Pseudovibrio sp. M1P-2-3: one gene and its partner. The protein of the gene in region 2 interacts with the protein of the main gene of each other region in a pairwise test. Links are inferred from orthologs where the notes say so. Each region holds a gene or a part of one and is shown on either strand. Other genes may lie near its edges. The genes, in order: P6574_RS20795 and recJ.

Region 1 (15,450 bases), on a different replicon or contig from region 2:
AAGGCACTTCCACCTCGTGAGAATGAGGACTTCCTGAACGTGTTGGACAAACTGATTAATAAATCAGTTCCTCTTCGATTTTAGCCGAACTTATAACATTCGGGCAATCCACATGGCTGAAAGCATCAAATTTGGTCCATGGTGAATTATACAATCCGTAGAAACTCTGGGATTTCATCTGTATTTCCAATGGGAGTAGGGAGCGGAATGCTTTCATTCATATTATTCCGTTTTATATCACTTAGTTGCCGGCTCAAGGATTTTTGAACTGGAAATGGTTTTAGGGTCTCGTTTTCCTGCGTATCTTCGAGAAAGTTATCAAAGATTGACGCCTCAAGTTTCTTTGCTTCCACTGCACCACGTTGCTCAAAGCATGCCGTAACATTACAAGACTGCAATAAGTGGATGCGAGAGGCATAGAGGGAGCCTTTTGTAACAGCATTTTTTCCAGCCTCATATAGGTCTACAAATGCATAGCCCTCAAAGCTGTTAAGGTTGGTCAATTTCTCGGATTGGATATTGCCTTTTACACTTGCCGTATTTGATATTTTACAGATTTTGGACTTTATATCACCTTGCACTGATCCATGGATGATTACCGTATCTGCTTTAATGCTTCCAACCAAGACTGCATTTTCACAGATCGTTACCTTTTTCGCAATGATGTCTTTTTTTGCATTCCCTTGAACCGTTGTTTCAGGAGAAAACGCATCCTGCGCCTTATTATATGCAGCAGATAAAATCATTCTTGATGAGCCTATTTCAAAATATTGCAATTCTATCAATTAGGATAATATAAATGATATAGGATAGAGTCTAATTATATTTCTAATTTTAATGACTGAAACTTGCAAGAAATTGTGATTTAAAAAAGAATAATTATATAAAGGATCTGGTATGCAACTGATCACAATTCGCGATGTTGATGGAAATCCCCTGTATGAGGGCAAATCGAAAACATACGGCCAGTTTGTCGAAACTCTCGTCAAACGTAATAAAAGCCTTCAGCGCGCAAATTTACGTGGACTGTCTTTGAGGAATAGAGATTTTAGCAATGGTGATTTTTGCGGTGCTGACCTGTCAGGGGCTGATTTAACTGGTTCAATAGCAAATAGAGCAAATTTTGCACAAACCAAGTTGCACGGTCTAAAAGCAAATGGATTGTCAGCTTTTAGAGCAAACTTCTATGGGTGTGACATCAAGCCTCTTGACGTTGTTTATCAAGACAATCCCAAAGAAACCACCTTTACTGGTGCAAGTTTAACCTTTAGCGACTTCAAGCACGCTTGCATTGAAAACGCCAATTTTTCTGAATGTGCTCTCGGTAGCAGCACGTTCGTAAATGCAAAGCTCAATAAAACCGACTTTTCAAGGTCGTCCATGAGTAATGTTGATTGGTCCGGGGCCACATTAGTACGGAATAACTTCAGAAAGGCAAATCTAGCACCAACCATAAAAATCCCGGCCAAAAGCCTACCCGACTTCACAGACTCCGCGCTCATAGCAGGGAACAACTATGAGGGCGCTGAATTAGGGCAGTCCAACAGAGGGTTTGCCTCTGACAAACTGGTTGGGAAAATTGTGAAAGGCATAACAGTTGCTGCTGGTATTATGGGCCCGTTAATTGCATCGCGCTATGTACCTCTCGAACTGGATTTATCACCGGTTGAAAAAGCATTAGGTTCTGGTGCTGGGTTTATCGCAGTCGCGGGTTTAGTTGGTTACATTCAAGATGAGGTTAAAGAAAAAGTCTTTAGTACTGTGTCAAACTACTTTGACGAAAAAGTCTTGAAAATCCGCAGTAAAATCCATGCCCTCAAAGAGGGGACAATTGCTGCCAAAGAGTTGGCAGTAGCATTAATGAGTAAGCATGAAGCTGTAATCGTGAAATCTCTTATGCGCTCCACCAATCGTAGTTGTATATTCCAACGCGTTGGAACCCTTATTTCAGGTCAAATAGATGTCATTGTATGCGATCGTAAGCACCTGGCTGTGGCTTTGAATAAAATGAGTGCATCTCAAGATGGAGAACTGGGATTGACGAGAGATGTTTTGCTTGTCCAGGAAGGGAAACGTACCTTAGGCCCAGATGCGATCTACCTACGTAAAAGCGGAGAAATGGTTGCTATTTGGAAAGATCCCAAAAAACCCGATAACACAACCAGCTTTATGTATAATGCCGATGGGCAAGTACTCGACTCAGATACCTGCTCTGTTGATGAGATCCCAACTGCATTAGAGCTGATAAATACTTTTTCAAAAGACATCCTGAACTATCACAAGGTTGATAACTTTGACCACGATGCAACAACACATAGACTTCTGGCGGGGCGGGATGGCACAATCACCGTAAGGCGTAAAACAAACGGGCATATTGATAATCCGCATGGTCCAGCAATTATCTATCCAGACAATAGCCAGCAATGGAAGGGTAGTGGGACACGATTAAAGGGGAGTGATTGTGGCCGTTCGCGTTAATAGAGCACTCCAAAAGCGGAAAAATGGTGTCACAATCGACCGAAGAGAGTCTAAACAACTCTCTGCCTTTGTTGAATTCCCGATTGCATCTAAAGTAGAGCAAGTCAAGGATACTACATTTCTCAACAAGCAAGAGATTTTGGCCAAATGCATCAACATGCATCTCAAAGCTTCCGGTTTTGAAAAAATCCTATCCGAATGCAATTCGAAATATGTGATCCGCAATAAAAGTAAAGCTAAATTCAGAGGTGGTCCGGTTTGTTTGTACAGGGAAACGCTTTTCTTAAGTGGATGCGCTCCGTTTATGCCGCTGTTTGATGGTTTTGCGGCGCATGATTGTAGTAAGCCTGATCCGGGGTCTGCCCGTCAAGCGATGAATGTGGTCGAGTTTGGTTATAAAAAGCGATGTATGTCCCGATGGACTTTCTGGCCTCACCTACACTTGCGTAAGCCTTGAGATAGACCTCCTCGTACTTGATGGTCCGCCAGAGCCGTTCGACAAACACGTTGTCCCTCCAAGCCCCTTTGCCGTCCATGGAAATCTTGATGTCTTCACGTTTCAGCACCTTGATGAATTCCTGACTGGTGAACTGGGAGCCCTGGTCTGAATTGAAAATCTCCGGCTTGCCGTGCTTGCGTAGCGCTTCCTCCAGAGCCTCAATGCAAAAATCCGCTTCCATAGTGTTCGACAGTCTCCATGACAGGACTTTGCGTGTGTACCAGTCAAGGATGGCGACCAGATAGACAAACCCCTTTTTCATAGGAATATACGTCAGGTCGGTGGCCCAGACTTGATTGGGTTTTGTGACCTTAAGATCGCGCAGCAAATACGGGTAGATTTTGTGCCTAGGTGCTGGCTTGGAGGTGTTGGGGCGCCGGTAAAGGGCTGCAATGCCCATCCGTTTCATCAGGGAGCGAACCTTAAAGCGCCCGATATTATGGTCTTGCGCTTTCAAAAGCCGTTGCAGCATACGGCTCCCGGCAAAGGGATATTGCAGATGCAACTCATCCAACCGGCGCATAAGGGCGAGTTCTTCCTGTGAAACTGGCCGGGGTAGATAATATACAGAACCGCGCGAGATCCCCAGCGCTTTGGTCTGACGGCTGATGGACAGTTTGTGGGTGCGGTCAATCATTTTTTGGCGCTCAGCAGCCCGGCTTTGGTGAGCGCACCGGACAAAAAATCATTTTCCAATGTCAACTCGCCGATCTTGGCATGAAGGTGCTTGATATCGACCTCGGCTTCGACTTTGCCCTGTTGGTCAGCGCCGAACACATCCGGCATGCCGACAAGTGCCTGATCCTTCCACACTTTGATCTGATTGGGATGGACATCAAAGTCTTGGGCCAGTTCGCTCAGCGTTTTCTCACCGCGGATGGCAGCTAACGCTACTTTCGCCTTAAAAGCCGGGCTGTGATTGCGCCTTGGACGTCTTGCCATGTAATTCTCCTGTTCGTGGCATAATGCCAGTTTCAGAAGCGAAATCCACTTATACCACCTGTTCAGATTTCCCGAGCCATCTCTTTCAGTACCAGCAGCACAGTCGCTAAATATAGGAAAAAAAGAGTTCGCATATCAGGATGGTACCACACAGATGAAGTTGAAAAGGTACGCTCTATCTGTAAAATAAATAATTGGAAGATAGAGCAATTGTTGAGAACCGCACTTGTAAATAACATAGATGGAATTAGATAATTCATAAATTAAGTTACAAATACTGAAGGACATATGGAAATGACTTCAAATAAAACGCAAAGTGAGACTTTTCTCAAAGAGCGCTATGCAACCTTAGAAACCATGTTGCAAAAGCATGATCTACTTGATGGGCTGACAGGTGCAGACAAAAGTTCAATTGAAGATATATTATGCCGTGGGTATTGGGATGGCTGCACCCTCAAGGATTTTTCCAACTTATTTGCTGATGCAGGGGATGCCAACTTAGAAAGTTATTTTGAAAGAACAGAGATAATAAATGCTTTAGACAAAATTGAGCATAGCTCTGAATGGCATATAGAAAACTGCGATAAACTGTAGATAGCTACAGGTTTCAGGTTGTAGAAGGTCGGCTTATGACCTTATCGCAGTAAATAAACGGGATTGCTTTTGGATAAAAGTATGCCGACCTTCCATATACCTGAGCCTTTAGAGGGCCCACCATTGTATGATGGAAACCTGTAATTAAATCAGTTTATTAGTCACTTTCATTTGTCTTGGTTTTGAGAAACTGTAAATTTTGGGAGCTCTCATTCTTTTCGCGATCAGACTTCAGCTGTGGGAAGAAGTGGTATAATTCTCTATTCTTTTGTGGCTTTCCAACAATATTTATTGAGTGGCTATTTCCTGTAAATGGGAGAATACCGTCCCCCTGATACGCTTTCCAAACAGCCTCCAAAACGCTGCTTATTTTACCGTTTGCAACAATTAGCTGTAACCTCATATTAGATAAGCCAGTTTTTACCTTTGATATATATCTTTTTGCATCTTCTTCAGTAATGATGTCCGGTGGACGAATAATCGCGTCTAAACCAGATAGGATTTGATTATTTAGGTTATCCAGTTTCATGTACATAGACAGCAAACCATAGTTGTTGGTAGCCATTGTAATATTCATTGTAAGCTCTTTTGGGACAGGACTTACCTCCATCGCTACTCTTGCATCTACTTGGTGTCCTTGCGCAAACTGATCCAATGGAATGCTACTTAATTTTTGTAGGTATCCAGATGTTGCTGCAAAAGATAATTTTAGCGTTGCCTGCAAAGGTATTGGGTATGCACGGCTCCACTTGGGGGCAATCAATTCTAAATTAGCGATGGAAAACGTATGGTCTTCAGCGGTAGTATGTCGAAAATTTTTAATGTGTATACTTGAGTACATCAAGCCGGGCAATCCTGTAGAAGCATCACGGATTTTAAGATCATTTACGACAAATTTATCAAAGCTTGTTCTCGTACCATTAGGGGCAGCCCTCTTAAACCCTGTAATTGAAAGCTTATCAAAGAAAAAATGGGTATCCCCGTTAACAGGGTTGACCATTTCAACTTTACCTATTTCAAAACTGGTAGTTCCATTTAGACCTTGATTTATGCCGCTTATTCCATAAAGGGTTTCTTGGCCAGCATAATAGGAAGTTTCTTTAATCCTATGTGCGTTATATTCAAGATACTCCAACAACATTGAAGTTAATTCGCTACCGACTGCTACATATTTCGAGTTTAGTGACGCATTAATGTCAGAGGTTTGTTGTGCATTCGCACTCATGTATGAGGATAAAAAAGTGAATATAACAGCTGAAATGTAAAAGATAGATCGCATAATATGAACCTGATATCTTTGTAAGATAGGATAATATTGCAGGAAACAAACTGATACCCATAATATATCCTAAGCACAGACTTTTCTGTTTCAGTTATTTTATATAAAGTATATCTATAAGATTTCAAACCTAGATGCAGGATGCGAGTTCGCTCATTTGCAGTTGGTAAGCCAAAATCCCTTGGCCATGTATAAATGGGGTATGGAGCGCTTAATTGTCTACTCACGGAAAACAACTTTTCACCGACATAACTCTCGAATTATATAATGGTTGTGCTGGCTCTTGTACCGGCTGCTTGTTGTCAGTTGCCGAACGGGGCCAAGGCTTTCCGCTTATGTCGATTAGCATGTTCGAGGCAGTTGTAAACCAGATTGCGACATACGGTAAATCAATTGATTTGAACTATCGAATAGTATTGGTGTTCGGAGATGTTCCACAACTCCCGTTGGATGCTTTACACAAATACATAGAAATTGTTCAAACGGCTGGTTTGAGTATTGGTATGACAATGACTTTAACATCTGAAAACTATTGGGATGTATATGAAAGTAAATTGGTGTCAATAATCAATACTTGCCCTAACATTGTGTTCGACATTACAGTTGATCCCATAAGGTTATCTCGTAACAAAGAGTATGGTAATCGCCTTCGAAAGGCTTGCCGTTTAGCGCCAAAAGTTCATTTGCAGATGCTTCTTTCTGAAGCTCTTCTTTCAAAACTAGGTCCACAGGATCTTGGAAAGGAATTGGACATGGAGCTCGAGGGGAGATCAGTTTCTCTTGGTTTTACACCTACAATTGAAAATATGGGGCGTAAAAATTACGGCTATAGCGTAGATAAAGCTGCAGGTTGGGCAACTCAATTTTATAATTCTACGGCCGCGGGCTCAGCACTGTTTAAAGACGAACTACGCCGGTTCAATTCCAGTGGGTCCTATGAACAATTCATTGCTCAAACATACCATGTGAGTAGTGATGGTAAGGTCTGGCCTACTGCATATACAAGCTTTGGAGACGTTATACTTGACTATAGGAATAAAGCCCCAGCACTTGGAGATTTGAAATCTACATGTCTTGATCAAATTTTAAAATCACCGACAGTGAAACGTTTGGGTATTCAATCCTATAATAAATTATTGAATAGTCCGTTCTCATGTTCAGAGTGCGAGCACTTTAATTCATGTAATTTCAATGGGATAGGTATTGTACGTCGTGTATATAAAGATGTCGAGTCACGCCTAGGTTCCTGCTATGGCCCCAAAGCTTTTCTCTGAATTATGACTTAGGAGCCAGATAATGCAAGAGTTTCTAACAATTGCTATGGAATATGTTACACATTGTCATGGTACTTGCCAGACATGTGTTCTTTCACGTTCTGAGCGAGCCGAGAGATCTCCACATACAAAATTGTGTAATATAACAAAGGGAATTGAGGCTATAGCAAGTAGCTACGCTGGAGCACAAAGTGTGGCTCTAGGTATTGGACGAGCTAATATACTCGATCTTGAAAAGGCTGACTTGGATAATATTCAAAGTATCATTCAGACAGCGGAGAGAAATTTATCCTTTCACAAAGGGTATGCGGAAATCACAACATCACTCATAGGAAAGATAAATAGCCAAATTCAGAAAGCTCAATACCTCATGACAAGGAATAGCAATTCAGCTTTTGATATGCGGTTTGTGGTTGTCGGGAATACGGCTCTTTTATCAACCAAATATTGGCAAAACCTTCGCCATTTTATGAGTGAAATTTCAAGCATGCGTAGGGGTGTACATGATCAGGTTGAAGATAGTGGCGATATACTCCAATTGGCGCTTTCATGCGAGACACTCCCAAATATTGATGGTGTCCTTGATCAATTCCCTGGTCACCGCTCAGTAATAAATATTGTCTGGGCGCCTTCCTATGACAAGGCGCTGAATTGCTCCTCTGTGTTAAGGAAGATGGAAGAGTGGCTGGCTGAGTTCTACGTAAAAAGTCGAGATAGGGGAATTGATGCATCGTTTATTGAGCGCGTGGACAACGCCTTAAAGGATGTTGATATATCACACAAAGACGCAATCGAAAAGGCGCAGGAATCCTGTGATTCTATCACATTTATTGATGCAGATGGGAATTGGCACAACGGTCAGTTTACAATTTTAGCTGAACTGGACCCTATACGATTTGACCGAGAAGGTCTGCAAGTGGGAATGAAACATCGTGCCTTAGCGGATGCAAATTCTCTTTTTCGTAATAAAGAATGTCGTAGATGTGAGTTCCGTCCTGCCTGTATTAGCTCTGGTGCATTTAAGTTTGTAAACATGATTAACAAGAGACTAAAGGGTCAGGTTTCAGGTTGCCCGGCGGGTATAAGAAAGACATTCGAAATAGGAGCTGGTTATGTTTAGCAATTTTTTTGACAGAGAAGGCTCAACGTTAGGGATTATGGATGATCTGCAGATAGCGGTACATACCTATGACGGCTGTGCTCGTGGGTGCTCAGGATGCCTTGTCGATAAGCATTTTAAAAATGGCTGGCGGTTTCGAAACATAATTCCATCAGAGGGCATGCGACTTATACACTCTAGGGTCGAGGAGTATTATGATTGGCTTCGAGCGAATATTAACACAAAGGATTCAGGATACTTTGGCAAAAATGGTTTCACTGTAGACCACTACTCTTATACTTTTAGGTTTGGAAACCATAGTGAGCTTCCAGAAGATATGCTGGACGAAATTGCAGAGTCATTTCCAAGTCAATATCGAGTATTCTCGACAGCCCCCTCTGAAGATATTCAGAAATTTGTTGGACTTCGAAACAGATATCCAGGTAGGTACTTTCTTGAAATAATATATGACCCCATCGCAGATTCACCACATGATATTAGGGATATGATCCTTACAATGAGGCAACATGGGATATTAGGATATCCCGAAGTTTTGGTGACACGCAGACTGTTAGACCAGTTCTCCCCCGAAAAGTTTGTTGATGAAGCTATGGGGCCCCTAAGTGACATTAGTGTTCAAATGCAATTTGGCCGGTATACTCCCTCAAAAACAAGAGGATATAGAACATCTCAAGTAGTCACTGTCGACGAAGAAGTAAAGTGGCTGGCAGAGGTTGCACGTTTAACTGTAACAAGAGGGTATGATATACATCCAATACCAATAGGTGAATATGCGGTCACTTTGCTTGATGAATATGGAGAAAACATAGCGTTATCACCAAACGGTTACTTTGATGTAGAGAAGCTCCCGGAGCCCGAACCCTTCCATATAAAACATGTGAAGGATAAAACTAGAGACATATTTCTTTCATCTCTATATGTTGATCACAACCTTGATTTGTTTGTTTGGTCTGAATCGATGGGGCAGCATGTCCTAGACCGCAACTTTGGATATGAACCACTTGGAAATTTAAAAAACTCTTCAATACAAAGCATAATCACAGAACCATATGGAGTTCTTGAAAAGATGCTCAATGAAGTGGTTCGTTCGCTAATCACACACCCGAAGTGTGTTGATTGTAGGTATAAAAGTTTTTGTGCATCTCATGCTGTCCCATTGTTCAGAAAGTGGCACCCGGACAATGGAGAACATTGTTATGGCTACCTCCCGGTTATAAGAGAGTTTCAAAAGAGCAAACCATTTTTAGAGAACATGATATCTGGTTTTAAAGAGTTGGATTTCTAGATTTTTTCACATTAGAGACCGATACAGATGGCGGCTCTGGTACGCACATAGAGGACGAGCGAACCAGAGCCGGAACTTTAAAGAGTTAAAATTTAATGTGGAATGAGAACAACCTATTTCATTGCGGACAAAAAGACATTTATATCGTTTGGTAATCCTTTTGAGGAATAAAACCGTCCTGAGCCATCAACGTATGCTAAGAATGGCGTTTGTAAGAGTTCGAAATCTCGTGCAAAGCTCTCATTTTTTGTGAGGTACGAGCGCGCATCTGCTGACATATTTGGACTATCAGTTAGATGTTGAAGACGCCCACCTTCAGTTTCAAACCAGTAACTGGAAATATTATCTTTGGACAGCATATCCAGCGCCCGTGGTTTGCTTCCTTGAAGGCCCGCAATAAGAATTATCTTTATGCGTAGCTTCCTGTCCAGAACCAATGTCTTTAACTTTGACCATGCTTGGTGGCAAAATGGGCATTGAGGATCCGCAACCATCCATAGCTCATTAGGAGCGCTTACATGGCCCACTTGGAAGTACGCAGTCTCATTTGCTCTTTCAAGGAAGGTATCCCGCGGAATGGAGCTTAAGAACAAGCTTGCATCGACATTTTCTGGCTGTACAACCTCACCACTGGCAATAGGAATGTTCAAGTATGCTTGTGAAATCCGATCTTTGATTTTAATATCAGGAGCTGGCTCTGGAGATGCTGTTTTATTATTTTGAGGAGTATCTTGGCCAAATTCTAATGAAGCTGCATTGAACCTTGCTCGCATCTCGGCCAATTGAATGCCGGTGATATTACGCCCCTTGGTATCATGTAAAACACCGGTGAGGATATATGAACCATCGCTAGTTATGTAAAAGGTCTGCATATCTCCGTTGGCATTCTGACCAAGGTATGCTTCCAGGCCACCGTCTTTACCAATAGCAGTGAGGTTCACACCCTGTGATTTAAGATATGCTACAGCTGGAGAGATGGTAACTCGCTGTTCAAGTGGGCTCTCAGTTACTTGAGCACAGACATTACCAGACAGTCCAAGGGCAACGCCCAAAGTAAAGAGAGCCCTGCGTGAATGGAGCTTGCGCATCGAAATTACCCTATTTTTCTAACAATGAGACCCAAGATAAATATTTATCCTTTTATGTATCTAATATATTCGATTGGGTCAAATAAATCAGCGGCGCTCTAGTCTGGCCATTCGCTGTTTGTACATTCAGGATAATTTGAACATCCAAGGAAGCGTTTTCCTTTTTTTGTACCTTTGTGTACCTGCCTAGTTTTCATTGTCCCTTTTTGACATTTCGAACAGTTTTGACCGTCTCCTTTAAGAGGTCTGATTTTCACTTCTGGCCACTGGATGTGCTTGCAGCTCTCTGGGTTGTCTTTACTCCAGTTATCACAGGCTAAGAAAAATTTCGATTTCTGTTTTTTTGCTTGGCGCGTTCTAAGTGTACCCTTCCCGCACTTTGGACAAAGCGTCCCATCACCATCGATTTTAGGCACGCGCTTACCTTCAATTTCCAGTTTCTCTATCTGTAGTCCATGTTGAACAAACTTATGTAACGAGTTATGCAGTGCCTTTTCAAAGGAGGCTGGAGCTGCATCACCGGCAGATATCTTTGTTAATTGTGCTTCCCAAATTGCTGTTAATGCAGGGTCTTTCAAGTCGGAGGGGAGCGCTTTAATAACAGTTCGCCCATGTTGGGTTGAGCGCAATTGCACTTTTTTTTCACGTTTAACATAATCTCGCTTTAATAAGGTCTCGATAATGTTCGCTCTTGTTGCTTCCGTACCAATTCCGTCACTATCTTTAAGCATTTTTTTTGCAGACGAATCCGGTACATATTTATAAACATTTGTCATTGCCGCAATTAAACTACCATCGTTAAATGGGGCAGGGGGTTTCGTTGTCTTCTTCTCTACTTTCGTTTTATCCACTCTAACAGGATCATTTGGGCTCATTTGTGGTAAACTTGGTTCAGTTCCAGCTGAGCTGGCAGGAAATATCACTTTCCATCCCTGCTGGAGTGTTCTTTTCCCTGACGCTTCAAAGTTATAGTTCTCAACTTTTATCCTAATTTTAGTCGCCTCATACTGGTATGAGGGATAAAATTGAGCAAGAAAGTACTGTGAGATCAATAAATAAACACTCATTTCTTCCTGACTCAGCTGACAAAATTTAGCGGAAGAAAAGTCTGTAGTTGGTATTATTGCATGATGATCAGATAGTTTCCCATCATTCCATGCATTGCTTTTAATGGAAATGTCTGTACCCGCAACAGCCATCTTTAGTTGATCATGGCCCTGAAATTGCTTCAAGATCATGGCAGCTTGATCTGAGTAAATGGAAAGAGGTAGATATCGGCAATCAGAACGTGGATATGTTGTGAGCCTGTGCTTTTCATAGAGTGATTGAGCTATCTCCAATGTTCGAGCCGCAGTAAGACCAAACTTGTTGGAGCACTCTGTTTGCAGAGCACTTAGTGAAAAAGGAAGAGGTGGGGCATTGGTCTTTCGTTTTCGATCTATCTGTAAAATATTACCAACTTTTCCTTTCACCTGTTCCAGTATTTTTTCGGCCACGGCTCTATCTAGAATGTGGCCGTATTCATCGGTATGAGTACTGTTTTCTGCAGGACTATAGGTGGCGGAAAAACTGCCATTTTTATGGAAAAACAGCCCCGTTGCGACGAAATAATCTTTAGGTTGGAAGTTTGCAATTTGAAGATCACGGTCTACTACAAGCTTTAGGGTCGGAGTTTGAACCCGGCCTACAGATATCAGCTCATTTACCCCACCTCTTTTAACCAAACCGGTATAAAGACGGGTCATATTCAAGCCGTGTAACCAGTCCGCTCGCTGCCGCCATAAAGCCGCTTTATAAAGATCCTCTTTTTCTTTGTTGGGAAAGAGTGATTGTAATGCTTTTCGTAAATCACTTTCAGCCAGAGATGGAGCCCATAACCTATAGACTTTATCACTGAAAGGCGGATACTCTAGCTCCTCTAATAACTCATCAATAAGGAGTTGCCCCTCTCTTTCAGGATCGCCCGCATTTACGACCGTAGTTGCTTTTCTTAATAGATTTTGGATGGCTTTTAAGTGGCTTTTTTTATCATTATATGGCTGGCGCTTCCAAACCGAGGGGATAATTGGCAGGTCTTGGAGATTCCAATCCTTGTATTTGGGGTCATAGCTCTCCGGCGGCGCTGTATCATACATATGCCCAAACACCCATGTAACTGCCTCTTTGTCCCCCAGTGTCCAATGTGTCTTTTGTTTTTGTGGGCTTACACCTATCATCTTACCCCTAACCATAGCTATCGATGCAGCCATTTTAGGTTTTTCGGCGATAAAAAGTTGCGTGATCATGAGTATAAAGCCTCTGGTCCCATTAAATAAGAGAGGGTAGCCGTAGCTACCCTTCATTTGAATTGATTGGATGACCTACATTCTCTGATTAATCAGATTGGTCTAACGTTTGAAGTAGCTTCGGCTACCCCCACCATCGTTCACAGGCTGGGCGTTTTCCCGGTTTTCATTCTTTGGCGGTTTGGGATTCTTACGATGCCAAAGATCAAACTTGAGATCCTTATCTTTTTTATAGTTTTCCTTGGCTTCCTCCAATATGAATTTTTTAACATCAGCAGGAAGGCCTAAGAGTGGGAGCCGGCCACATTTAAACTTGGCATTGGACAGTTCTATTTTTCCATCAATTTTAGAAATGTAAGGTAAGGCCACCAGTCTGGTCCCGAAGTAGGATTTCCCATTATTTTGTGTCTTGAGCGGATCTAAGCCACTAATATAACACTTTGTGAAACCCTGCTTATAAGCTCTTTCATTGTAGATTGGCTTCCCATCTTCTTTTACCCTGATCATGTTCGCCGTGTTCGAACAATCACGACCTGAAATAACCTCCCTCAGATCAATATTCTCTTCAGAAAGAGAAACAGAATCCCGGCCTGTATTGAAAGATTGTCCACGGGTCACAATGCAATGGAAGTCAGTATTTCCTCCGAATGTTTTAAGCGCGTCAACCCATGGCCTTCTACCATTCTCTGAGGCATCTTTTATGTCACGCGCCATCCACTCCTCAAAGCTTTTTTCAGGAGAAAGAAATCTAGTCCTCTCTTCCCCTTTCTCATTTTTATATTTCTCACTGGCATTGAATACCGTGCGATATGTATCTTCGACCTTTACAACATTATTTTGGTCATCTCTTTCAACGAGACACATTTGAATGTATGCATATGGAGACCCCACAGCAGTTTCGGATTCAACACCATACCCCTCTGGGAGAGTGAGCGCAGTTAGCACTGAATCCTGGAGATCTTCTATGGACTGGACCGGCTTGGATGTACGCAAACTTAAATGTTGGCGCTGTTGCCACACGCGGGGCTTTCCCGATTCTTGGTCAATGAGGATTTCCCCATTGGTGTCTCTTACAGCCCCTTCTTGTGATACAGAGTAAAGATACTGAGTTTCTTCCGGATGCACTTTGATATGATCGGTCTTATCCCGGCTGATAACATTGATGTAGTCGGCATTGATGGTACATTTGCCCGTATCAGGATCAGTGGTGAACTTAGGTCTTTCTAGTTCGACCACCCCAAATCCTTCTGGAATTTTATTCTTACCGTTTCTCAGGGTAGCTGCCGTATGGCGTTTGCTATTGCCTTCTTTGACAGGCGTATAGAAATGCACCTCAAGCCCTTTTTCACCAGGTTCAATAACCTTTCCACTGAGGTCCATGAATGGGCTCATAACAATCCCACGGGCAACGGGAGTACCATCATTCAAGCTGTCTGCAGGTCCACGGTATAGGACAATCGCAGGGGTCGTTTTGTTCCCGCCACCATTTCCTTTTTTTGCTTTGAATTGTCCCAACCCCATAACGCTATCCTTTACTTACAGACTGAAATTTAACCTAACTTCAGCATGCTTGTTCTTTTGCAAGAAACAAGTAAAATTTATAGGTAAAAAGCTAGAGTTAGTCATCGACAGTTTTGTGAATATAGTCCTAAAATAATATAGGAGTTGAACTTTCAGGAATAATTTGGTGAATGGACTTCAAGTTGTTGCTAATCCATTCAACGTATTTTTTTCCTCCGAAACAGTCATCATTTACCCTATTTGTCTTCCAAAACTCCATTACACAACTATTTTTATATTCACATGAATTGCATTCAATATTGTTGTTCCCTCGGACCTGCTTTCGCATATATTCACGTCGTTCTTTTGAATTCAGAATCTCAATAAAATCTTGATCAATTATATTTCCAAAGACTCGCATATACTCAACCCAGCCATTTCGATAATCAGGTAGAACAAAGTCTCCATTAGGCAACAAAAAAAGAGTCTGTGAAGCTATATTTGATAATGGAGGGGCTTTTTGTTGTCCCAATATAAATTGCAGTTGCCCTATTTCTGGAACTACGGCACCCTGCTTTTTCAACTTTAACCAGTGCTCAGTGAGACCAATAAGAAAGTCTGACCATGCACTCATAGTTGGGGCGTACTTTCTATATTTGAGACCGGTATTTTGATCATTCTCCATAAAGGGAAGCCAGCTTGTTTCTGATACCCCGAGCTCCGTAAGGTAGTCCAAAGTCTTTTCTGGCCCTTGCTTTAATAGATCAGAATTAACAACGCTAATTGTAGATACATCCATACCATCATTTATTAGATCCCTTACTTTGCGGTCCCATTTCTTAAGGTAGGCATCCCCTCTCATTGCCCCATCATATGATGTCTGAACTTTTCCATTGGTGTATTTAGTGAATGCAGTGTTCCACTCCTTTTTAACCGAAACCAACGATGACAATATTGTGTGCGTATTATCATACATATGATCTGGACTAAAAATTGCATTTATCCTATCAGCCATATCGGCAAACATGGGAATGCCCAATGACGTTGGTTCACCGCCATACCAATAACACCGAACAGTTCTTTTTTTTACGCCAGCTTTATTCCAA
Region 2 (15,375 bases):
TATTCCTTGGCTTTGGTCAAGGGGTATTTGAAATAGAATTTTGTATTTCTGCCGTTAGGTGAGGAATATTTTGTGAACTGATGAATTATTAGGTAGGTTGCATCAAAACAAACTGAAGTTTGACCATGTATTGTGCAGCGCATTCATAAACTAAATTAAAAATATACATCATACTTCTTAAATAGAGAAGAAGAACAAGCCTAGACCACCATATTTTAAATTTTAATAGTTTTTGCGTAATGAAGTTCTTTAATTAGGTAAATAGACGGAGTTTTTTGTCTTTTCCTTAAATTTTTACGCAACAAACCTTAAATTTTCCGTCATAAAGGCTCGATTAGGTGTTTCAAGAGTCCGCATCCTCGGCGGATTTTTTTTTTGAAAAATAACTCCTCACGACCAACTTTTTCTTAAAAACTGGGGTCAGAACGCTTCTCTTTGTATATGAGCCATAGGTTGCGGAAATAAATAACTATACCCAGAGATTGTCCTGCAATGAAAACCGGATCCTGTCGGACAATGGAATATGTGAGCAATAGACTGCTTCCGCCGATGGAAAAAAACCAGAATGCAACCGGCACAATTGACTTTCCGACCCGCTCAGACGCAATCCACTGGATCACAAACCTCATCATAAACAAGGCCTGCGCAATCATGCCCAGAATAACCCAGAGGTCCAGCTGCTGCACAAAAACGGTGTGAAGCCAGCTCAAAAGCTGATGGATCATGACAGCTCGAGCTCCTTTTGCGGCCTTAATTCAAGCTCGTCCAGTTTGGGGATTTTTTCCCGCCGCCGGCGCAGCCACCAAACCCCGAACAAATCAAGGGCGCCAATGAGAGCCCGGTCAAAAATACCGTAGTTCGAGCGCCCGAATTGTCGTTGTCGATCCACCACATCAACATGGGTGATTTCATAGCCCTCACGCAGCACCAGTGCAGGAATAAAGCGGTGCCAGCTGTCAAAGTATGGCAACTTCAAAAAAACATCACGACGAATTACCTTCAACCCACAGCCGCTATCGCGCGTACGGTCCTTTAAGAGAGCCCCCCGAATAGCGTTAGCGGCTTTTGAAGCATATCTTTTATAAAGGCTGGCCTGCCGCCCCACCCGTTGCCCCGCAGCCAATGCAACAGCAGGTGCAGCCCCTTCCAATGCACCAATGAGGGCCGGAATATAAGCTGGGTCATTTTGCCCATCCCCGTCAATAGTTACAATAAACTCACCCCTTGCGTGGAGAAGCCCGCTGCGAACCGAACAACTCTGCCCGCATGAATTATGATGGTGAATAACTCTAAGATACCCATGTGAGTACGCGTAGGATCTGAGTGTATTTTCCGTATCATCATCCGAGCCATCATCAACCACAATAATCTCGAAGCTCCTGCTCTCCAGAGCCTCCCCAATTTCCCCGAGGAGACGGGGGAGGTTTTCACTTTCATTCCTTGCAGGAACTACAACACTGATTGATGGTCGACCGGAATCTGGGGCTGTAATCATTTACAATATCCACTAAGTCATTAATTCACTACGTAAAAAATATCTTTAACAATTTGTATTTATTTCATTTTCTCGGAATCTTACGCTTATATGGCGACGACTACGGCTTGAGAAAGCGCAGGCGAACCATCCAGTACCAGAACACGAACGATGAGAGAGCGCCCAGCATAAATCCGGCAAAAACATCACTAGGATAATGTGCGCTGATAATAACACGGGTCATAGCCAGACTGCCTCCGACAAGAAACAGCGGCACCCGATAACGGGGAAACAAAAGCCCAAGAGCAACGGAAAGAGCACCCAAAGATGTGGCATGACCGCTGGGGAAGCTTGTATACATAATCTTCCATGCAAACAACTCAAGCTTGTAGGGACCAACGACTTCATAAAGAGCTGGTCTAGCTCGGCCAAGGCTCCATTTTATAATAAGTGCGATCAACCCACTGGAGGCAACGGACAAGAAAATTAAGGCGCCATATACAGCCAGCTTATATTGCAATATGCGCGCATGTACGCCCAGCCCCTGCACCTTAATTGAGAGCATGAGAAGAAACAGCCCGCCGGAGCCAACCAGCATCCAGTCTGATTTTCCCAAGTCCGTCACAAGCCTGAAACTCTCTTTGAACTCATGGGGCATCTGCAAAAGCGTTCGCCGTGCCCAGTCATCCAGCGCTGCCAGCACCAAAACAGTGATAGACACCATAAGAACGCAGAAGATAAGCATAGGCACTCCCACCATATGGAACGTGCGCAAGCGGGTCATGCGACGCTTGATAAGCGCTGGAAGCCCCCTCAAGTTTTGCCGGAACTCCCTTGCGGAAAAATTCGCCAGAAAAACCCGAAAAATTCGTTTTGGGTCACCTCTTGTGCCTTTACCGGAGGTATAAGTGTTGGTGCCAGTTCTATCCACCCTCAAAAGCCCCCAAGGTCACTTTGTTTCCGCCGTTCAGTTTCAATCCTGACACTTCCCCCAACTGCTTTACCGTGATATTTTGAGCCTTTGCAGCTTCCATAAATGCCTGCTGATACCGCTTTTCGACAATGGCCACCCGGCATAAACGCTCAGCATTGACATCTGTCGCCCCGGATACAGGGCGCAGGAATGCGGCAGCCTGCTGGGCGTTGCCGTTCTGGGTAGAGAGTGTATTGAGGAAAACCAAACTCGGCTCGTTATAACCAACAGTAAACACCTGTGTTTCCTCGCAGTGTGGCAAGTCTTTTACAACCTTGGCTATGGCCGGAGAAACCCACAGAGGTGTTAAAGCAGGGGCGCTATAAAACCAGAAACCAAAATTGATCGCCGCCATTGCCACAACAAGAGCTGGTATAGCTTTTAACGGCTGGGACTGGCGCAGATGCTGGGTTGCCAGAAAGGCCAGAAAAGCACCGCAGACCACAAGAACTACACCTGGGGGAGAGGGCCAGATCTCAAGGTATACCGGCCCAATGACAACAAACAGAGCCAGAAGCAAAGGGATCATGGCACAAAGGATTACGGAGGTCCCGCGAAAAAAACTGTTCGTTTTTCCTTGGGGGCTGCCAACCAGACAATAGGCAACGGCAATTGCCAATGCAGGAAGCATGGGCATTGTGTAATGGGGCAGCTTGGTGGACACCAGCTCAAACACAATCCACGAAGGCACCAGCCAGCAAAGCATAAAGGAGACAACCTCCTGTCCCCTTGAGCTCCATAGGCGGGGCACCGCATAAACAATGAACACACTCAGCGGCCAGAATGTTGCAAAGCCCGCGAGAAGGTGGGTCAGCGGTGGGGCGCCATGGGCTTCTTTCCCTTCTCCGATTTTTGCAAGAAAATCACCGCCGAGCGCTTTGCGCAAGAAAGCCCCTTCAGAAGCGATCTCGATTGCAACGACCCAGGGCAGCACCAGCAAGCACAGGTAAATCAAACCGATAACGGGAGCCAGCCCCCGCACCCACGCCCCCTTTCTTTGCCACAGGCACAAGGCCGCGATGGTCAGGCCGCACACCATTAAAATGATCGGCCCCTTCAGCAGCACGCCCGCCCCCATCGCCGTCCAGAACAAAAAGGCAAGCCACCAGTTGACTTTAGGAACTGCGCGTTTCCACACACGTGCCAGCGCTCCTTGAGCTAGAACGATACATGCCAGAAGCGCCGCATCCGCTTTTGCCAGATGGGCTTCTGCAATCACAATAAAGCTTGTTGCCACCAATAGGCCGGAGAGAAAAGCCCCTCGCCGATCTGCAAAAGCAAGGGCTGCCCAATAAACGAGCAAAACAGCAAGGGACGCCCCCAGAACTGAGGGCAAGCGATACACCCAGATCGGAGCATTTTCTCCATATCCAGTCAGTTTTGCAGCTGCCGCCTGCAGCCAGTAGATGCCAATGGGCTTCTTGTAGCGGCCCTGTTCCTGAAAACGGATATTTACGTAATCACCGCTTTGCAGCATTTGCTTTGTTGCCTGTGCAAACCGCGGCTCGTCCCGGTCTAGCGGCGGAACACTGGCAAGGCCGGGTACATATAACAGAGCACATAGAATTATGAGCAGAGCCGGTGCCACAATAGGAAGGCCCGTCAGTCGCAACCAGAGCGGAAGGCGCACTTCCCCCTCTTGCGGCGCGTCCACATGGCTCTTCTCCACCGTTGCCCCGTCCTTCACCCACACAAATCCTTAGAATTCACCCACCCATAGCAAGTGGACTTTCACGTTTGATCTCACGCGATAGTCGCTGGAAAAGACCTAGGCTGTAAAACCTGTAGTTTTGGCTACTTCATTCTTTCCGCTGAAAAACAGGGATAAGTGTCTTTTCATTACACCAAATCGTTTTGCTCCATGTTTTCTCCATTTTCCTGATAAAGAAGAGGCTCCAGCTCTTGAAACATAAATTTGCTGCAAAGCTCTTCAGCTTTCTTTGGGGAACAGAATGACACTCTCATTGCACAGACCTGAATCACGGTCTGTCCATTTGCTCGGCAAGCTCATGCCTGTTGCATCTTTCATCACCTGCCTATTGCTGCTGGCGGGCTGCGCCGGTCTGAGCGGAGCAAGGACAAAGGCGGACCTGAGCGAAATCAGCATCAACCGGCAGGAGGTTCTGCGCCAGACCAATGAATGGCGCGCCAAGCATGGCCTGCCTGCACTCAAGCTGGACCCGCATTTGAACGAGGTTTCTCAAGATATGGCAAACCATATCGCGGCAAAAGATTCTCTTGGCACATCCAGACATTCAGCGGGTAGCCTGCAACGCCGCACGGCAAAGGGTGGATACAGGTCCTATGCAGGTGCGGAAAATCTGGGGGCGGGTTACGCGGATATCAACGCGGTCATGGTGGGCTGGAAAACGTCCAAGGACCACAACAAGAACCTGCTCAACTCCAATGTCACCCACATGGGTGTTGCCCGCACCAACCGGACAGATGGAACCTACCGGAATTTCTGGGTAATGACGCTGGCGGCCCCAAAGACAGCCACAAATACAACCCGCGGCCCCATGCTGCCAATGCGCACAGGCCAAACTACCGTCTCCATCACGCCTTAAAGCACATCGCCGAAAAATGAATACCGGTTTTTGGTTAAAGATACGCGCCTAAACAATATGTTAAAGCAGTGAGTTGTTTCAATTAAACGCCTCAGTGCTTTAACCGGCCTTTTCCGGTCCCTGCCCCTAAGATTATGCAGTAACCTCTGTAATCTCAGGGGAATCTATCACAATCCCCCACCTCACCTCTTTACGCTCTCCAACTTCCCACCATATTGTTGGTAGGACTGCACCTATCAGGAGAGACGAGAGTTATGGATGCGATTCAATCGGCATTGTTGCAAGAGTGGGAAACTCCATTTGGAATTCCGCCGTTTTCAGCAATCAAAGCGGAAGAGTTTGTGCCTGCATTCGAGCATGCCATAGCTGAGGCAAAGGCGGATGCCCAAAAAATTGCAGGCAACCCGCTTTCTCCGACATTTGAAAATACAATCGAAGCCCTTGAGCAGAGCGGCAAAATGCTCAAACAAGTCTCAAGCGTGTTCTACAACCTGTCCAGCGCCCACACGAATGACACACTGCAAGAAGCTGAACGGATCATTGCTCCCAAGCTTGCGGAGCATTATTCCGGCCTGATGCTGGACCCAAAGCTGTTTGAGCGCGTTGACGCCTTGAAAGCCCGTGAGGCCGAGCTTGGCCTGACACCAGAACAGGCCCGTGTTCTGGAGCGCTACCACACCCGCTTTATGCGCGCCGGTGCTGGCCTTGATAAAAACGCGAAAGTGCGCATGGCCGAGATTACCAAACGGCTTGCCACTCTTGGTACCCAGTTTTCACAAAACGTTTTGGCCGATGAAGCCTCTTACAAGCTGGTACTCAGTGAGGGGGACGATCTGGCTGGCCTGCCGGAGTTTCTCGTCAGCGCTGCTCGCGAAGCAGCTGCAGAGCGCGGGCTGGAAGACAAGTACGTAATTACCTTGTCCCGCTCTTCAATCGAGCCGTTCTTGCAATTCTCCACACGCAGGGACCTGCGCGAGGAAGCGTTCACCGCTTGGGCTAAGCGCGGTGAAAACAAAGGCGAGACTGATAACACAGGCATCGTCAAGGAAACTGTTGCCCTTCGCAAAGAACGTGCCGCCCTTCTGGGCTTTGACAGCTTTGCCGCGTTCAAGACCGACGACACCATGGCCAAAACCCCACGGGCGGTCAACGACCTGCTTATGAAAGTATGGGCCCCAGCCAAGACAAAGGCAGCAGCAGAAGCCGCCGACCTTCAGGAAATGGCCCAGTCCCTTGGTGATAATATACAAATCGCCCCGTGGGACTGGCGTTATTACAGTGAGAAAGTGCGCAAAAGCCAGCATGATCTGGATGAAGCGGAAGTAAAGCCCTACTTCCAGCTGGAACGGATGATTGAAGCCTCATTCCACACGGCTAGCAAACTGTTCGGCCTCTCCTTCAAGCCATTGAACACTCTGGAGCTTTACCATCCAGATGCCCGTGCATTTGAAGTTCTGGGACCCGATGGCAAACATGTTGGTATCTTCATCGCCGATTATTTTGCCCGCACATCCAAACGCTCCGGCGCATGGATGAGCGCTTTCAGGGAGCAACATAAGCTGAACGGGAATGTTTCTCCCGTTATCATCAATGTGATGAACTTCTCCAAAGCGCCGGAAGGTCAGCCAACACTGCTCACATTTGATGATGCCCGCACCTTGTTCCACGAGTTTGGTCATGGCCTGCACGGTCTTTTGTCCAATGTCACCTATCCCGTCATATCCGGCACGAGTGTTGCCCGCGATTTTGTAGAGCTTCCCTCACAGCTCTATGAGCACTGGCTTTCCGAGCCGCAAATTCTAAAAGAGTATGCCCGCCACTATGAAACGGGAGAGGTAATTCCGCAGGACCTTCTGAACCGCCTGCTGGCTGCTTCCAACTTCAATCAAGGCTTTGCAACGGTTGAATACCTGTCCACCGCCATTGTTGATATGGCGCTGCACAGTGCCGATCAGGTGGATGATCTGGATCCGCTGGCGTTTGAGAAGAAAACTCTTGATGAAATCGGCATGCCCGCGCAAATCATCATGCGCCACCGTACGCCGCACCTTGCCCACGCATTTGCTGGAGATGGCTACTCAGCCGGATACTACAGCTACATGTGGTCGGAGGTGATGGACGCTGATGCGTTTGAGGCTTTCAAGGAGACGGGCGATCCCTTTGATCGAGAAACCGCACACAGACTGAAGGAGTTCATCTACTCAGCCGGTGGCACACAGGACCCCGCAAAAGCCTATACTGATTTTAGGGGTAAGATGCCAAGCATCGAACCGCTTTTGAAAGGCCGAGGGCTCATATAGCGCCGGACTTACTGCGTCAGCCCCGCACAAGAACATTATATTTAAATGAGGATGCGGGGTACAAATATTACTTGTACCCCACTGATGCACCAAACTTTAATGAGCAGGACTTGTCCTGCTCTTTTTTTGTTTAAGTCAATCCACCCTAAATACCGGTCACTCTTGCTGTTTTGATCAACGTCTAGCTTAGAGTAAACACGGGCTAACGAATCCAACCGTTGCACTTCGCTCGTGAGTCTCCAGCCCCGGATCAAGTCCGGGGTGACATCCTTGTCTTTTTACGACATCATCCCGGCCAACAAGCCGGGATCCAGAAGGAGCCCTATAGGTTCCTATTATTGCTGACTGGTACAACCACCTGCCCAAGGCCGCCTTACTTTCTTTCAGTTCAAGCCCTTTTATAAAAACCGAACAGGCCAGCAAGCAGTACGTTCAGCCATCCCAAAATCATAAGGAAACCACCTGTGGGTGCGGCTTTGTCAAAAAGTTTGGTTCCAACAAACATGCGCAAGCCCAAGTCACCACAAAACAAACTCAAACCGGCAAAAATCAGAATCATTCCGAATGCCACCAGTTTCGACCCCGTTTTGTCATAGGCAAGGCCGAGCGCCACAAAGGCGGCCGCATGCATCATGGTCAGGCTGCTGATAATGCCAAGAAAGGGATTAGTTGTCATATGGGACGCAGCAGCTGCGGTGATGATGGCTGTAACGCCGCAAAAGCCGCCCAAAATCAAACCTGCTCTCAAACCAGCAGTGGAATAGCTCACCTCATTTGTCACAGGACCCTCTCATCATACTTGCGGCTCACCCCGCACCTATCGTTAAACTCTCTATGGTTTCCTAGATAAAACAAACCTATGGATATTGGGAGGTCGCCGGATCAGCAACATCCATAATGCGCATTTGCACTTTTGGACGCCCCTGCCAGGTATCAATGGAGAGGTTTCCGGCAACGTGTAGCAGCCTGCCGCGCCCCTCCAGCAGTGCCTTTCCAAGGGGTTGGTCTTCTGCTTTGAAGGCAATGGCTTTGAGCTGGGAACCATCATTCCCCCCCAGTGTCACCCGCACATGCCCCTTACCCACCACATCGGCAAACTTGATCCGCGCGGCGGGAATGGCAAACACCGGTTCGGGATGGGCCGAGCCATAGGGGCCAGCTTGCGTCAACTCCTCCAACAGCTCAAGGCTCGCGCCGCCCACACTCACCACTCCATCAATGGTCAATTCCTGATCCCGCATAGCCACGGCAACATCGCCCCCCAAGCGCTCATTCATAAACACTTCCAGTTCGGCAAGTTTGTCCTTGGCCACTGTTAGCCCTGCGGCCATGGCATGCCCACCGCCTTTTTCCGCAAGGCCAGCCTCAACGGCAGCTCGAACCGCCGCCCCCAAGTCAACGCCGTTCACGGAGCGTCCAGAGCCCGTTCCCATGCCTTGCTCATTAAAGGCAATGGCAAAGGCAGGGCGGCGGTAGCGTTCCTTGAGCCGCGAGGCAATGAGCCCCACAATACCCGAGTGCCAGCCGTCCGAGCCGGTAAACAGAACCGATACATCGCCGCCTTCGGTTTTTTGGAAGGCCTGCCCTTCCCCCTCTTCCAGCATAACCGCTTCCAGCGCCTGCCGTTCTTGATTGAGACGCTCAAGCGTTGCAGCAATTTGTTCCGCTTCCCCGCGATTATCACAGGTCAATAGCTTTGCTCCCAAAGCTGAATCCCCAATACGTCCACCTGCGTTAATGCGCGGGCCCAGCATAAAGCCCAGATGATATGGAGTTGGCGGGCCGGAGACACGGGCCACATCCACCAAAGCGCACAGTCCCACGTTTTGCCGCTTTGCCATCACCTGCAGCCCCTTGACCACATAGGCGCGGTTTAACCCTTTAAGCGGCACCACATCACACACAGTGCCCAATGCCACCAGATCCAGAAGGTCCATGAGGTTCGGCAATTTGTCCGCGCCAACTACTCCGCGCTTTCGCAGCTCCCGATTCAAGGCCACCAGAAACAGGAAAGTCACGCCGACAGCCGCCAGATGCCCCTGCCCCGACAAATCATCCTGTCGGTTTGGGTTCACCAGAGCATGAACATTTGGCAGTTCCTCTCCCACCTGATGGTGATCAAGAACAACTACCTCTAGCCCCAACTTGTGCGCCGCCTCAAATGCCTCGAAAGATGTCGAGCCACAATCAACGGTCACCAGAAGGCGTGCGCCTCCTTGATAAAGCTGTTCCAGTGCCGTGGGGTTTGGCCCATACCCGTCAATGATTCGATCAGGGATATAGACATCAGGAGAAAGCCCTAGTGCACGCAGATAGCGGCAAAGAAGGGCGGAGGAGGTTGCCCCGTCCACATCATAGTCGCCAAAAATGGCAAGGGAAGTGCCCTGCTCGATCGCCTCGGCAAGTTTAATGGCCGCCCGGTCCATATCCACCAAAGAGGAAGGGTCCGGCATCAGTGATTTCAACGTGGGATCAAGAAACTGATCCGCGTCTTCCAAGCTCACATCCCGGCCAATAAGGACCCGCCCAACAACCTCGGAGATTTCTGTACGCTGAGAAACCGCGAGGGCCTGTGCGGCTCCAACTTCATTAAGCCGTTCGCGCCATTCCTTGCCGTTGGCGGATTTTCTCACGCCCAGAACTGTTCGTCGGCTGGTTTTATCCAAACTTGTCATCATCACTGTCACTGCTAGAAAGGCTGTCTCAAAAAGCAAAGGGGCGAGTGTGTACTACACCCGCCCGTTTCAGCTGTCATCAAAGAGGAATAAGTCTCACGTCACCCTAGAATTTATCTGCATGAGCATGGCGGGCTTCGATATAACGAACTGTGCCTGATGTGGAGCGCATCACCACTGTGTGTGTTTTCACACCGCTAGACGCGAACTTTACACCTTTGAGGAAGTTGCCATCAGTCACACCGGTTGCGGCAAATAAAACATCCCCGCCCGCCAATTCCTCAAGAGAGAACTTGCGGTTTGTGTCAGTGATGCCCATACGCTTGGCACGCTCCACCTGTTCTTCACGGGTTATCACAAGACGCCCTTGCATCTGCCCGCCAATACAGCGCAGAGCCGCAGCAGCCAGAACACCTTCCGGCGCGCCGCCGATACCCACATAAAGGTCAATACCGGTCTGCTCCGTATCGGTTGTATGGATAATACCAGCCACATCGCCATCACCGATCAGGTAGATAGACGCACCACATGCACGAATATCGTCAATCAGCTTGGCATGGCGTGGCCGGTCCAGCACACACACTGTCAGCTCTTCAACCTCAACGCCTTTTGCTCGCGCAACAGACTTCAGATTCTCAAGGATAGGCCGGTCCAGATCAATCACACCCTCAGGGTAACCCGGTCCAACCGCAATCTTTTCCATGTAGCTGTCAGGCGCGTTCAGCAACCCGCCAGCAGTCGCCATGGCAATAACCGCCAAGGAGTTCGGCATATTCTTGGCACAGATTGTTGTTCCCTCAAGCGGGTCCAGAGCAATATCAACCTTCGCGCCGGCCTTTGTGCCCACCTGCTCACCGATATAGAGCATAGGAGCCTCATCGCGCTCCCCTTCTCCAATCACCACAGTGCCATCAATAGGCAGCTGGTTGAGTTCGCGGCGCATGGCATCCACGGCAACCTGATCCGCTGCCTTTTCATCTCCACGGCCACGCAAACGTGCTGCGGCTACAGCAGCACGTTCCGTCACGCGTGCCAATTCAAGTGTAAGAATTCGGTCCAGAACGTTTTCGTCGTTCCCTTGACTCTCAGCCATAGCTTTTTAAACCTCTAGGTGTTCGATGGCCTGTCCATATAGGAAAAGAAATTTTATTTCAATTTCTCAATACGTAAAACCTGCGCCATACAGGTAGTAACATTTTCGGAAGCAATCGCTTCCAGAGCTTCCCTGACCATCATCTCCGATGTTTCATAGGTGATCAAAATGACTGTTTGCGGGTCATCCGGATCGTGCATTCCCGACACATTGCTGTGGGCATCCCGGCTTTTTTGGACGATAGATTCTAAAGAAATCCCTTTGTCAGCCATACACCGCGCAATAGTTGCAAACGAGCCAGGTTCATCCACAACACGTAGACGAATGTAGTAGCCCCCTTCATGAGAGCGCATTCTGGCTTTTTTATAGGGGGTAAGTGTTTCCGCTTTCTGACCAAAGACAGCCAGATCATCACCACGTGCAATATCTGCAATATCCGAGACAACAGAAGAGGCAGTCGCATCGCCGCCAGCACCTGGACCCACAAGAATAACTTCCCCCACAGCATCCCCGTCTACGGCAACTGCGTTCAAGACGCCGTCAATACGGGCAATCGCCGAAGACTTGGGCACCATTGTCGGGTGAACCCGCTGCTCGATACCGCTGTCTGTGCGCTGTGCAACACCAAGCAGTTTGATTCGGTACCCCAGCTCATCAGCCGCTTGAATGTCTTCGGGCGTAATGGAGGTGATACCTTCCACATAGATGGCATCACTGTCCACTTCGCAACCAAAGGCCAAACTGGTCAGCAGTGAGAGTTTATGGGCAGTATCGAAACCTTCAATATCAAACGTCGGGTCCGCTTCTGCATAACCAAGACGCTGTGCATCAGCCAGACACTCGGCAAATGCAAGGCCTTCCCCTTCCATGCGGGTAAGGATGTAGTTACAGGTTCCGTTCATGATCCCGTAAACACGGTCCACACTGTTACCTGCCAAACTCTCGCGCATGGTTTTAACAATCGGGATTCCACCGGCAACGGCTGCCTCGTAGTTCAGGCTCACGCCTTGGCTCTCGGCCAGTGCGGACAAAGAAACCGCGTGTTTTGCAAGCAGTGCCTTATTGGCCGTGACCACATGCTTGCCTGCTTCCAGAGCTGCGCGAACGCTGGCTTCCGCCGAACCGTTCTCGCCGCCAATCAACTCAATAAACACATCAATCTCGGGGGAGCGCGCCATTTCGACCGGATCATCGAACCACAAAGCACCAGAAAGGTCTACTCCACGATCCTTGTCCCGGCTTCTTGCGGAGACCGCCACAACCTTGATCTCCTTGCCGCTACGATGGGCAAGGATATTCGATTTACGTTCCAGTATGCGCAGCAGCGAGGTCCCAACCGTACCCAGACCTGCAACACCAACTTTCAATAGTTCACTCATGAAACTCTTTTACCACTGAGGTTACACGTTAAACGTCCGAGTTGCTCAACTCTTCTGAATTGCTACCGGTTTCATCAAAAAACCTGCGAATGCCTCTTGCTGCCTGACGGATACGTTGCTCGTTTTCCACCAAGCCAATGCGAACAAACCCTTCTCCGTGCTCGCCAAAGCCAACCCCTGGCGCCACGGCAACGTCCGCCCGCTCAATGAGAAGCTTAGAGAATTCGAGGGAACCAAGGTGCTCAAAACGCGCCGGAATTGGTGCCCACACAAACATGCTTGCCTCAGGAGCTGGAATTGGCCAACCCGCGCGGGTGAAGGCTTCAACCAGAACATCACGGCGCTTGCGGTACATGGTGCGCATTTCTTCAATGCAATCTTCCGGTCCATTAAGCGCAGCGGTGGCGGCTACCTGAATAGGCGTGAAAGCACCGTAGTCCAGATAGGATTTTACACGGGCAAGCGCTGCAATCAACCGCTCGTTGCCAACAGCAAAGCCCATGCGCCAGCCGGGCATGGAGAAGGTTTTCGACAAGGATGTAAACTCTACGGCCACATCCATTGCGCCAGGAACCTGAAGAATGGATGGTGGCGGTGTTTCACCGAAATAGATTTCTGAATAAGCAAGATCGGAGAGTACGAAGATATCATGCTTACGGGCAAAGGCCACAATATCGCGGTAGAACTCAATATCCGCACAAGCTCCCGTCGGATTGGACGGATAGCAAAGCACAATGGCAATCGGCTTTGGAATGGAGTGTACAACAGCCCGCTCCAGCGCTTCAAACACCTCCGGCCCCGGCTGAGCCGGAATGGAGCGCAAAGAACCACCAGCCATAAGGAAGCCAAAGGCATGGATCGGGTAACTTGGATTTGGCACCAAGACCACATCACCGGGGGCCGTAATGGCCTGCGCCATGTTGGCAAAGCCTTCCTTGGAGCCAAGGGTGGCCACAACCTGCGTATCAGGGTCCAGTTTCACGCCAAAGCGGCGCTCATAGTAGGCTGCCTGCGCACGGCGCAAACCGGGAATACCTTTGGAGCTGGAATACCGGTGGGTGCGGGGATTTTGAACAGTCTCAACCAGCTTATCAACGATGTGCTGCGGTGTAGGATGATCGGGGTTGCCCATACCCAAATCAATAATATCCGCGCCCGCCGCTCGTGCTTTGGCCTTAAGACGGTTTACCTGTTCAAAGACATAGGGCGGGAGCCTGCGTGTCTTGTGAAAGTCGTCCATACCAAAAGCCTCGCTTATTTATTAATACTCATGTTTTCTAGGGGCAACTACAGCGTCTGCCCCTTGGGCGGCTGTTTTAGCAGGAACCACAGGCTTTTGCATGGGGTTGAGGGCGGATTTGACGATATTTTTTCTCAATTAATACGCCAGATGAGAATTCCTCCCCAATTTTCTTTGTGAGCCCCCTCAAAAGTTACCCACTTGTATAAACAGGTAAACTTCTTCGGCAGGTCCATCAATTTGTATAAAATTCAGAGGAGATTGACTCTATTTCTACGGATTTTGTGCACTTTGCTGCGCCTCGTCAGCAATCTGCTCAAGCTCCGAGCTCTGCCCGCCCGCTTGCTGGCTGGCGGCTCCCGCGCGCTGTGCATTCTCATTCAAAGCCATAAGTTCAGCTTCCGTCTGCTGACGCTGTTCATCTGAAAGCAGGCCATCATCATTATAAAGAATAGGCTCATACTCCGGCTCACCAGGAATTTTGTCATCCTGCTGCATGGCTTCCGAAAGGGTCAGGTTCTCGTTAAACGTGCAGCCGGAAAGGATCGCCAAGGCAGTTACAAAACAAAGGCCAAAGAGTGATCGAGAACGGTTGTTTGTCATGGATTTATGATGCTTTCATTTCGGTGTCAGGGTGAGCGGTTATTGCGATAGCTTTGCAGAACCAGTTACTGCAGACCATCACTCGATAGCTAGCGCCCGACTATATTTATAGACAGTCTATACACGATTCTCACCGGTTTCGGCTTGCATGACCCCCGCATAGCGCCGGTTCTCCCCATCAGCCAGCGGCAAAAACCTCAACTTTAGGTAAATATTTTATTTATGGGCCTATTTAATTAGGCATAGCGACACATAACCCAATAGTTTTCATAGGAAAATAAAAAAACCCCTCTATAATAGAGGTGAAGTTTCTTGGAACTGTAATAATCAATGAATAAAAAAACTTTACCTAAAGTTACTGGAACTATTTTTTGGAATTTAAAGTAGATTAGGGACCCTTTTCATGGGTCTCCTCCGAAAATAGGGATTTGTAAAGTCAATGACCACTGATCATAGGAACCTAATTTCACAGTACACAGTAAAAGACCCGGAAGAACTATCAAGAAATATTGCCAAAATATTTGAAAACGGCGGTCGTGCCCTTGCAGCCTATCTTGAGCCTCGGGAAAAAGGTGAAATCGAGCCGGACTCTCCCGATCAGGTGGCGGGTATCCTGAAGGCCCTTGTTGAGGTGGGGGGCTATTGGGCCAAAGACCCCGGCAGAGCCATTGAAGCCCAGTCTCGCCTTTGGACTGGTTACATGAATGTTTGGGAAAGCTCCCTTAAACGCATGAGCGGCGACAGTGACGAGCCTGCCGTCAAACCAACTCCCACGGACAGGCGCTTCAAAGACCCTGAATGGAACGACAACAGCATTTTCGACTTCCTCAAGCAGATGTACCTGCAAACGAGCAACTGGGCCGAAGACCTGGTGGAAGAAGCAGATGATCTGGACGAGCACACTAAACACAAGGCAGAATTTTACATCCGCCAGCTCGCAGACGCATTCTCCCCTTCCAACTTTGTTTTGACCAATCCAGAGCTTTTGCGCGAAACTTTTGCCACAAACGGCAAGAACCTTGCCACCGGCCTTGGCAATCTTGCGGAAGACATTGAGGCCGGCAATGGAGA

The links.
Region 1: the proteins of recJ (region 2) and P6574_RS20795 interact in binary tests that used the Escherichia coli proteins (3 or more experiments, as listed by UniProt). The link is inferred for Pseudovibrio sp. M1P-2-3 from one-to-one orthologs.

What each region holds. Positions count from the first base shown.
Region 1 is NZ_JARRCW010000002.1:51,811-67,260, reverse strand. What follows is about bases 10,252-13,223. They hold P6574_RS20795 (DNA topoisomerase 3), read right to left. Parts: upstream 12,845-13,223; coding sequence 10,658-12,844; downstream 10,252-10,657. Other genes in these bases: P6574_RS20790 (hypothetical protein), read right to left, coding at 12,947-13,223; P6574_RS20800 (hypothetical protein), read right to left, coding at 10,252-10,559. Also shown: P6574_RS20840 (polymer-forming cytoskeletal protein), read right to left, coding at 147-746; P6574_RS20835 (pentapeptide repeat-containing protein), read left to right, coding at 898-2,478; P6574_RS20825 (hypothetical protein), read left to right, coding at 4,208-4,513; P6574_RS20820 (hypothetical protein), read right to left, coding at 4,671-5,738; P6574_RS20815 (hypothetical protein), read left to right, coding at 6,008-7,066; P6574_RS20810 (hypothetical protein), read left to right, coding at 7,089-8,186; P6574_RS20805 (hypothetical protein), read left to right, coding at 8,179-9,471; more of P6574_RS20800, read right to left, coding at 9,585-10,251; more of P6574_RS20790, read right to left, coding at 13,224-14,272; P6574_RS20785 (SPASM domain-containing protein), read right to left, coding at 14,493-15,450.
Region 2 is NZ_JARRCW010000001.1:1,490,592-1,505,966, reverse strand. The notes cover bases 7,583-10,479. They hold recJ (single-stranded-DNA-specific exonuclease RecJ), read right to left. Parts: upstream 9,993-10,479; coding sequence 8,172-9,992; downstream 7,583-8,171. Other genes in these bases: glpX (class II fructose-bisphosphatase), read right to left, coding at 10,096-10,479; P6574_RS06785 (DUF423 domain-containing protein), read right to left, coding at 7,703-8,095. Also shown: P6574_RS06815 (lipid-A-disaccharide synthase N-terminal domain-containing protein), read right to left, coding at 408-725; P6574_RS06810 (glycosyltransferase family 2 protein), read right to left, coding at 722-1,495; P6574_RS06805 (phosphatase PAP2 family protein), read right to left, coding at 1,596-2,405; P6574_RS06800 (ArnT family glycosyltransferase), read right to left, coding at 2,398-4,134; P6574_RS06795 (CAP domain-containing protein), read left to right, coding at 4,400-5,014; P6574_RS06790 (M3 family metallopeptidase), read left to right, coding at 5,269-7,314; more of glpX, read right to left, coding at 10,480-11,082; P6574_RS06770 (homoserine dehydrogenase), read right to left, coding at 11,136-12,461; P6574_RS06765 (LL-diaminopimelate aminotransferase), read right to left, coding at 12,490-13,701; P6574_RS06760 (hypothetical protein), read right to left, coding at 13,975-14,304; P6574_RS06755 (PHA/PHB synthase family protein), read left to right, coding at 14,744-15,375. UniProt on the Escherichia coli protein: Single-stranded-DNA-specific exonuclease.